2 regions of the Frankia sp. Mgl5 genome follow, and region 1 is predicted to be linked to the other one. Evidence: riboswitches for the same ligand, from Rfam matches in the RefSeq annotation. Region 1 holds a riboswitch; the other holds the start of a gene.
The links. A riboswitch is a leader RNA that binds a small molecule or an ion and turns the genes downstream of it on or off. The one in region 1 is predicted to bind cyclic di-AMP.
Positions count from the first base shown of each region.

Region 1 (4,362 bases):
ACGTAACCAACCGTGTCGGAACTTCGGCGACGGTCGCGAGTGGCGTGGTGGCGCACATCCCACGCCTTGCCGGACCGCGCCGCGACGCCCACGGGCCGGCCCGGTGCCGCTGCCAGCCGCCGGAGCCGGGCATGACGCACCCACGCCCGCGGCACCACGAGATCTCAGTACTGCCCGACCGCGAGGACCTGATGGCCGAGCTGGCGAGCCGGCTCGAGGCCCTGGACGCCCTGCTGAGCCGGCTCGAGGATGCCGAGCGCCAGGCCGCGGACGCCGGTGAGCACCTCATCCGGACACGGCAGTGGCAGGAGGACACGGTCCGGACCATCCAGGAGGAGCGGGCGCGGATGCGCCAGCGCCAGCAGGCCCTGGACGACCTGGCCGAGCACGCCCGCGCGGCCGTCGAGGCCCTGCACGGCAGCCACCGCTCGCTGCCGCCCGAGGTGAAGCAGCTCGAGATCGAGCTCCAGGTCCTCAACAGCTCCGGCTTCCTGACCCGGCGCAACGGCCGGGCTCGCTGAGCGGCGGTCCCCGCCGGGCGTCGAACGCTCCTCCTCCTCTCAGCCCCTGGCCTCTGGCCCGGCCTGGTGGCGGGTGGTTCGCGTGTCCGCCCATGGGCGTCCACCTCGCCGTTTGGTGTCCGCCTCGCCCTTTCGGGGCGCGATCAGGCCGGGTTCGGCCCCCAAAGGGCGAGCGGGACGCTCACGACGACTGGCCCGATCCGGTAGTTGGCGAACTTCCGCGGGCCTGGCCGGCCAGGCCCGCGGAACTCGGGGCCCGGTGCCAGGTCGGTGCGCGGCGGCAGCGAGGCCCGGCGGAGCTTCCGGGGGGCGCCTGCCCGCGGGCGGCGCGTCGATCCGTTCACGTCCCAGGAGCACCGCGAAGGGGTCCTGGGGATCGGGCCGCGCGGTCGTCCGCGGCCGCCGGATCGAGGCGGGAAGAGACAGGCCGGGGACGGAGCGAACCGGGGCCGCGAGGGGCTCCGCGGGTAGTCCCAGCCCGGTCGGCCGGTACGGGAAACCCCCGCGCAAGCCAGGAAGTTCTGGTCACCTAACGTGTTGGGACGTGATCCTCGTGTGGGCGTCCAAAAACGTGACCGAAGGCTCAGCACCCCTCCTGACCTGGGCAGATGCGGCGCCGCAAGGGGCACTTCTTTGCACACTCGACGTAGTTGAGGAGGACTAGTGTTTACCCGCACCATCCGTGTGGACTAGTCTCGCTTCCGACGTCACGACAACACCGGACCGAACGCCGAATCCTGCCCGCGGTCCTGGTGTCCCCTCCGAGTCGTCACCACGGGCAGGAGCGGGGGACCCACCTCCACCGGCTGGCGCCACGACACGGCGCTGGCCTAGGGGTGAAGTCCATCGCGTGAAGGTCGCGCTATGGACCGGGCAGCCCAGCCCGAACCCGACAGCTCACCTCGCAGGCGTACGGGAAGGAACGCAACGTTGTCTGCGCAAAGTGTGCAGCTTGATGCTGAGAGACGCCGGCAGGAAGGGCGCGGTCGCCACCGTGCGCCGTCCGCCCCCACGGCGTCCAGCCGAGCCAGAGCCAGGGCCCGTACCGTCGCGGCCATCACCACCGGAACCGTCGCGGTCTCCGGGGTGGCGCTCGCCGGGTGCGCCCAGGATGTCAACTCGGACGTCGCGCTGGACGACGGCACGAACACCGCCCCGATGACGCTCGCGACCCAGATCGGGTCCCGGCTGGCGGTCGACGGAGCCATCCAGGCCGCCACCGCTACCGGCGGCGGTTCGGGCACCGTTCTCGACGCCACCACGGACATCTCCGCGCCGACTCTCTCGTCGAAGATCGACGTCGGCCTGCGCGTGACGAACCCCGAGGTCACGGTCAACGCGGACGAGCCCGTCAACATCGGCTTCTCGCTCTACAACGAGGAGACCCAGGCCCCGATCCCGGACCAGCTCATCAAGGTCCAGGTCAAGCTGCCGACCGGGTGGGCGACCTTCCTGCACCTGACGACGGACGACCGCGGCTTCGCGTCGTACACCGCGAAGGTGCTCACCACCACGAACGTCACGGCGATCTTCGACGGCACTGACGCCCTCCAGTCGGCGCACTCGGAGAACGACGCCACACTGCACGTCCGCCCGGCTCCGCCGCCCGCGCAGGCCTCCCGCAGCGCGGACCGCACGGGCGTGAACGTCAACACCCCGGTGGTCAGCGTCAACCTGCCGACCAACACCCTCGGCGAGAAGGCCGTCTACCTGGCCTCGCTGCAGGCCGGCAAGCCGTACGTCTACGGCGCCGAGGGCCCCAACTCCTTCGACTGCTCCGGGCTCGTGCAGTACGTGTACCGACAGCTCGGCAAGAGCCTGCCGCGTACCACCGACCAGCAGTACGCGGCCACCACCCATATCTCCCAGTACAACAAGGCGCCCGGCGACCTGATCTTCTTCGGGAGCCCCGGCAACATCTACCACATGGGCATCTACGCCGGCGACGGCAAGATGTGGGTCGCGCCCCGCACTGGTGATGTCGTCAAGCTTCAGACGATCTACACGACCTCGTACTTGGTCGGCCGCGTCACCTGAGAACGGCAGGCCCACGACCCAGCCAGGAGACTGGCTGTTCTCGACGTCGATCGTTCCACAAGCCCACGCACCGCTCGGACGGGGCTGCCCGAACGCAGACGCCCCGTCCCCCGGAACGAGCCGCAGCGCGATCTCCCCCTCCGGTCGCGCGCGGCTCCGCCGCCGGGTCGGGGTTGTCGGGATCAACCTCGGCCCGGCGGGTCTTCCGGAGTTCACCAGGTCCCCTGTACCGGACCGCCGGTGTCGCGTCTGCTCAGAACATCTGTGCTGCGGAATGTCCGGAGTAGCTCTGCTGCGGGCAGATTTCGCCACCTTCCGTGATGTTTCCGCCACGTGGCGCCATCGACGAGCTGACCGATACGGCCATGAACGGTAGGCCGTTGCGACATCATTCTACTTCGGCATAAGTAGCGTAGATGTAGCTTTAGCCGGCCAGACTGCCACCACTGGGCAGCAACACCCCCATCCGGACCAGCCAGCTCCCCGGCACCAGCTCACCCGAAAGCCAACCGCTCCCCACCGATCCGAGATCCTTCCGGTGGGACGGACGTCAGATCCCCCCCATCTGACGTCCGTCCGGCCGGAAGGCCCCGGACTCCGCTGGCCGTCTGTCCGATCCCCCCCCCATCGGGCCGGCGGCCAGCGGACCCCCTCAAACCTTCCGGCCGCCCACTGGTCCGTCGGGGCCGTTACCCCCCCTCCCGGCGACGTCGACGGACCGCTCGGGCCCCGGCCGCTCCACCCCGCGAGGGGTGCGGCGGCCGGGGCTCCGGGAAAACTCGAAGGACCCCTCCGCGCGGCGAACGCGCACCTCCGCGCCGGGCCCTCGGCCCGCACGGCCGCGGCACGCACAGGGCCGCGGACCCACCAGAGACCCGGCGACGCGGGCACACAGGGCCGCAACCCACACACAGCACCGCGGCAGGCGCAAGCCCCGAAATAGCCAGCAAGCCGTCCCCGGCGGGGCCGGCGGCCGGCCAATCCGTTAAATGACTAGTTCTTTGCTACTAGCGCGAACTGTCTGGTCAGTGCACTGAACCGAGCTGGGTCAGACCTTCCGGCGAAGGTCGCGGGAGAAGTCCCACAACGTGCTGCTGACCTTTTTGTCCCAGTCCGTCTCGGCAACCCGCCCGTGCTGGGTGACGTTGTCGCAGGTGGGGCCGGGCTCCGCTTCGAACTGTCCCACGACGCCCACCGCCGCGTAGACGGGGGGGCCGGGCGAGCAGGCGGCGAGCAGGGCGAGCCGCGCACCCTCCCCGATACCCCAGACGTATATCCGGTTCAGGTCGATGTCGGTGCGTTCCTCGTCCATGTAGCGGACGACGTCGCGCAGGTACTGCTGGTCCGCTCCATTCGGGTCGTCGAGTCGCCAGGTACCGGCGACCGCCTCCGGGAAGGCGAGCGCGAAGTCACGGCGGTTCGCCAGCGACGACGCGTCACTGTCATGTTCCAGTGAACTCGCATCCGTATTGTCATCGTGCAGGATGATTACCAGGGGCAACGGGTCATTCGGTTTGGAGGGTGCCTGAACGAGCAGTTCCCGGTCGGCTGACGGATAGCCGTCCGGGATTGTGACCCGTTCGACCTTGGGACGGCCATTGGCCGCGACGAGCCACCAGATGGCCACAAGTGCCACCCCGGCGATGATCACGTTTCTCTTGTTCTTGCCCCACCAGCCGGCAAGGGGATTCGACGCCACGATCCAACCGAACCACACCCGGCCCCCGGAAATCGCCGGATTCAGCCCAGCGCGTCAACGCGGACCCGGGCGGGACGACGTCGGGTGGCACTTCCCAGCCGTCCG
Region 1 covers NZ_JALKFY010000827.1:72,612-76,973, forward strand. The annotation lists gene MXD62_RS34195 (hypothetical protein) at 132-521, shown strand; cyclic di-AMP (ydaO/yuaA leader) riboswitch at 1,240-1,446, shown strand; gene MXD62_RS34200 (C40 family peptidase) at 1,608-2,558, shown strand; gene MXD62_RS34205 (PHB depolymerase family esterase) at 3,607-4,275, opposite strand.

Region 2 (4,362 bases), on a different contig from region 1:
TTCACCAGGCCGAAGCCCGTCCCGAAGAGGACGTAGGCGACCATCAGGGTGGTGACGGAGGTCTGTGGGGACAGGCCCGTCATCGCCGCGCTGCCGGCGGTCAGGGCGACACCCGCGGCGAGCAGCGACGGACGCGGGCCGAAGCGCCCCACCGCCCGGCCGGACAGGGGCGCGATCACCAGGGTGGCCAGCGCCATCGGCAGGGTCAGCAGGCCGGCGTGCAGCGCCGAGTAGCCACGGACGTCCTGCAGGTAGATCGTGTTGAGGAAGAGGAAGCCGGCGAGAGCGCCGAACGCGCACACCGCGATCGCCGTCGCGCCGGAGAAGGGCGCGCTGCGGAAGAAGCGGACGTCCAGCAGCGGCTCGGTGCGCCGCGACTCGTAGCCGACCAGCAGCGCCGCCGCGGCGACCGCCACCGCGAGCAGGACGAGCGTTTCGGCGGACGTCCAGCCGGCCGCGGGCGCCTCGATGATCGAGTAGGTGAGGGTCGCGAGGACGGCGATCACAAGGAGCTGTCCGACGGGGTCCAGGCGGCGTGGGCTCGGCGCGCGGGACTCGGGGACGAAGCGGTGCGTGAGCACCAGCGCGGCGAGCCCGATCGGGATGTTGATCCAGAAGACCGCCCGCCAGTTCACCGTCTCGACGAGGACGCCGCCGAGCACCGGGCCGAGTGCCATGCTGATCCCGATCACCGCGCCCCAGAGACCGATGGCGCGGGCCCGTTCCCGCGGGTCGGTGAACGTGTTGGTGATGATGGACATCGCAACCGGGTTCAGCATCGAACCGCCGACGGCCTGCACCATTCGGAAGGCCACCAGCCAGCCGAGCCCGGGCGCGAGGCTGCACAGCAGCGAGCCTGCGGTGAACAGGGCCAGTCCGGTCTGGAAGATCCGGCGGCGGCCGAGCCGGTCGCCGGTGGAACCACCGAGCATGAGCAGGCTGGCCAGGACGAGGGTGTAGCTGTCGATCGTCCATTGCAGGCCCGCGGGCGACGCACCCAGATCCCGGCGCAGTGCGGGCAGGGCCACGTTCACGATGGTGCCGTCCAGCCCCACGATCAGCAGACTCATGCAGCAGATCGCGAGAACGGCGAACCTGCGGCGACTGGTCGGCTCGGCCATCGACAACCCACCTCTCCGGCCGCCGCCAACTCGGCCGCAGGTGCGCGGGCGGACGACTGTTCAGCGTACGGCAGGTCTCTTTTCCTCGCGCTCGTTCTTCCTCGTGCTCGTGCGACGCGGCCGGTGGCACCGAAACACCGGTGGCCCGGGTGTCAGTGTCGACACCCGGGCCACCGATCGCGTTCCGCGGACCATCTGTCGCGCTCAGTCAAGGCTCAGCCAGGCTGGTCCGTCACCTGTCTGCTCCATTCGACGGGCCGCGTCAGATCCATTCGACGGGCCGCGTCAGAGCCTGGGGGCTGGGTCAGAGCTTGGGGCCCCAGCAGCTCTTCGAGGCGTACCACGGGCTGGTTCCCTGCTGCGCGTACAGGATGTGCGCGCGCTTCCACTGCTCGGCGGCGCTCGCGTTCTGCGGGAGACCCTGCCCACCGACGCCGTGCCAGGTGCCCGGCAGGAACTGGAACAGGCCGCCCGCGCCGATCGAGTTGACCGCGTGGGGGTTACCGCCGGACTCGCAGGGCACAACTGCGCTCAGGAAGCGGTGTGCGTCCGGCCGACCCGCGGCACTGGCGGGCTGTGACATCGCGATTCCGCCGCCGATCGTGGCGGCGAGGAGCGGTGCTACAAGCAGCGCACGGCCGCGGCGGATGGAACGACTGGTCTTACGAGCACGCGAAGCCATAACGGACAAAGTGATGCCCCTCCCCACGCCTGCGAAGTTAGCTGTCGGGTTCGGGCTGGGAATTACCCGGTCGCGCTACGCGACTTCACCCCGAGGACGTCTGTGATCGACGCCCGAAGGTTGGTTCCCCCGCTCCCGCCCTGAGGTTTGTTGTTCACCGGGCGGGGCAGGATTCGGCGTGTCGCCCGGTGCGCGCTTTCCTGAACGAAAGCACGGCGCAGACGTTACACACAACGGACCAACAATTGCCAAGGCTCTGTGGCGAGCGCCACATTTCCTATCGGAGCCTTGAAGATCCTCCGTGGGCGGCGTATCACGCGCGCAGGCGCGTTCCTCTTCAATGGACCGTCCCATCACCGTGACCGCCCCGCCACGATGGCCGAGAGCGATTGCACGGAGAGTGGGTGACGTGCTCGCCTCGGCGCAGGAATTCGACCCGCGAAGCGGGAAGAAGTTGCACGAGCATCAAGTTGAAAATGGTCCCGGCGTTCGTCCGGGCACCACCCAGACCTGTTGACAGGCCCCTGATGCGGACGAGTCGTAATTTCGTCCGTTCCGGGTCAGATTTCCGGAGTCGGCAGCGCGACCTCCGGAGCCGGCAGAGGCACGACCCCGTGGTGCGCGGTCAGGCCCCCGTCGGCGACCAGCGTCGTTCCGGTGATGTAGGACGACTCGGCGGAGGCCAGGAACCAGACGGCCGAGGCCAGCTCGCCCGGCTGCCCCCAGCGCCCCATCGGAATGCGGCGGCTCACCGCCGCGGTGGACGCCGGGTCGGTGCGGTGGCGCGCGGTCAGCGCCGTCTCGGTCAGGCCGGGGGCGACGGCGTTGATCCGGATGTTCTGGGCGGCGTGGTCGAGCGCCGCGGCCCGCACCATGTTGATCACAGCCGCCTTGGACGCGTTGTACGCCCAGTTCCCCGGTTCGCTCTGCAACCCGCCGCTGGAGGCGGTCACGACGATTGAGCCGCCACCGCCCGCCCGGAGCGCGGGGACCACCGAACGGATCCCGATCGCGACGCCCCGCACGTTGACGGCGAGGATCCGGTCCAGCCGGTCGATCGCGCCCGGGGCCTCCCACGGCAGCGTCGTGCCGATCCCGGCGTTGAGCACCGCGACGTCCAGCCGCCCGAAGCTCGCGAGCGCCAGCTCCGCCATGGCGGCCCCGGTCTCCTCGACCGAGACGTCCCCGACCATCGGGACGATCCGCGGCTCCGGCCCGCCCGCCGGCCAGGAATCCGCACCCGTCACGGCACCGGCATCCGCCACGATCCGGGGATCCGCCGGGGCCACGGCGGGCCGCGGGGCGCGCGACTGTGCTCGGGTCAGCGCCGCCAGGCCGACCTCGTCGACGTCCACGGCGACCACGCCGAACCCCCGCGCGGCGAACAGCTCCGCGCACGCCCGCCCGATCCCGGATGCCGCTCCCGTGATGACGACCGCCGAGGTGACCACATGTCCTCCACGAGCTCCGAGAGACCTCACCAGCACGGCAGGTCCCGTCCGCCGGACGGATCCCGCCCGCCGGACGGATCCCGGCCGGCCGCGCCGAGATCAGCCTGGCGGGTCGCGGTGAACGGAGCCGATCCAGCTCATGACGAAGAGGGATCGGGGCGGGGCAGGACGAGCCGGAACGTGGCGCCGCCGCCCGGTGTCGGCCGGTGCTCGGCCCGTCCGCCGTGCGCGGCGGCGACGGCCTCGACAATGGACAGGCCCAGCCCCGTCCCGCCGGCGTCGCGGGAGCGGCCGGAGTCGGCGCGGTAGAACCGCTCGAAGACGTGGTCGACGGCGTCCGCGGGGACTCCGGGCCCATGGTCGATCACCGAGATGACGACCTCCCGGTCGTCATCCGCCGCACCGGCCGCCGCACCGCCGTCGGCGTCGCCGTCCGCGTCGGCGTCAGCGTCCACGGCCGTGTCGGCGTCGCGGGCGGTGAGGGAGACCGTCGCCTCGGGCGGGGTGTGGACGAGCGCGTTGCGGACGAGGTTCCCGACGGCCTGGCGCAGGCGTCCCTCGTCCCCCGTCACCTCGAGGATCGGCGGGGCGTCGACCTCGATCGTCCGTCCCGGGCTGACGGCGCGGGCGTCGGCGGCGATGTCACGGAGCATGGCCGCCAGGTCGACGGGTTCACGCTCGAGGTCGGGCTGGTGGTCGAGGCGGGCGAGCAGCAGCAGGTCGTCGACCAGCTCGCTCATCCGGGCCGACTCCTCCTCGATGCGCCGCATGACCATCGCCAGGTCCTCGGGTCGGCTTGCCGCTCCCCTGCGGAACATCTCGGCGTAGCCGCGGATCGACGTCAGCGGGGTGCGCAGTTCGTGGCTGGCGTCCCCGACGAAGCGTCGCAGGCGCCGCTCGGAGGCCTCGCGGGCGCGGAAAGACGCCTCGATCTCGGTGAGCATCGTGTTGAAGGCCAGCCCGAGACGTCCCACCTCGGTGCGGCGGTCCGTGTCGGTGACCCGTCGCGTGAGATCGCCGTCCGCGATCATGCCGGCGGTCTGTTCGATGCGGGTCAGCGGGCGCAGCCCGAGGCGGATGATGACGTAGGCCAGCACGGCGAGCACCA
Region 2 covers NZ_JALKFY010000007.1:127,568-131,929, reverse strand. The annotation lists gene MXD62_RS05670 (MFS transporter) at 1-1,121, opposite strand, end outside; gene MXD62_RS05665 (transglycosylase family protein) at 1,426-1,803, opposite strand; cyclic di-AMP (ydaO/yuaA leader) riboswitch at 1,816-1,992, opposite strand; gene MXD62_RS05660 (SDR family NAD(P)-dependent oxidoreductase) at 2,364-3,254, opposite strand; gene MXD62_RS05655 (cell wall metabolism sensor histidine kinase WalK) at 3,392-4,362, opposite strand, start outside.
Region 2: it holds a riboswitch for cyclic di-AMP, as region 1 does, so the genes downstream of both, MXD62_RS05665 (transglycosylase family protein) here and MXD62_RS34200 (C40 family peptidase) in region 1, are expected to answer to the same signal.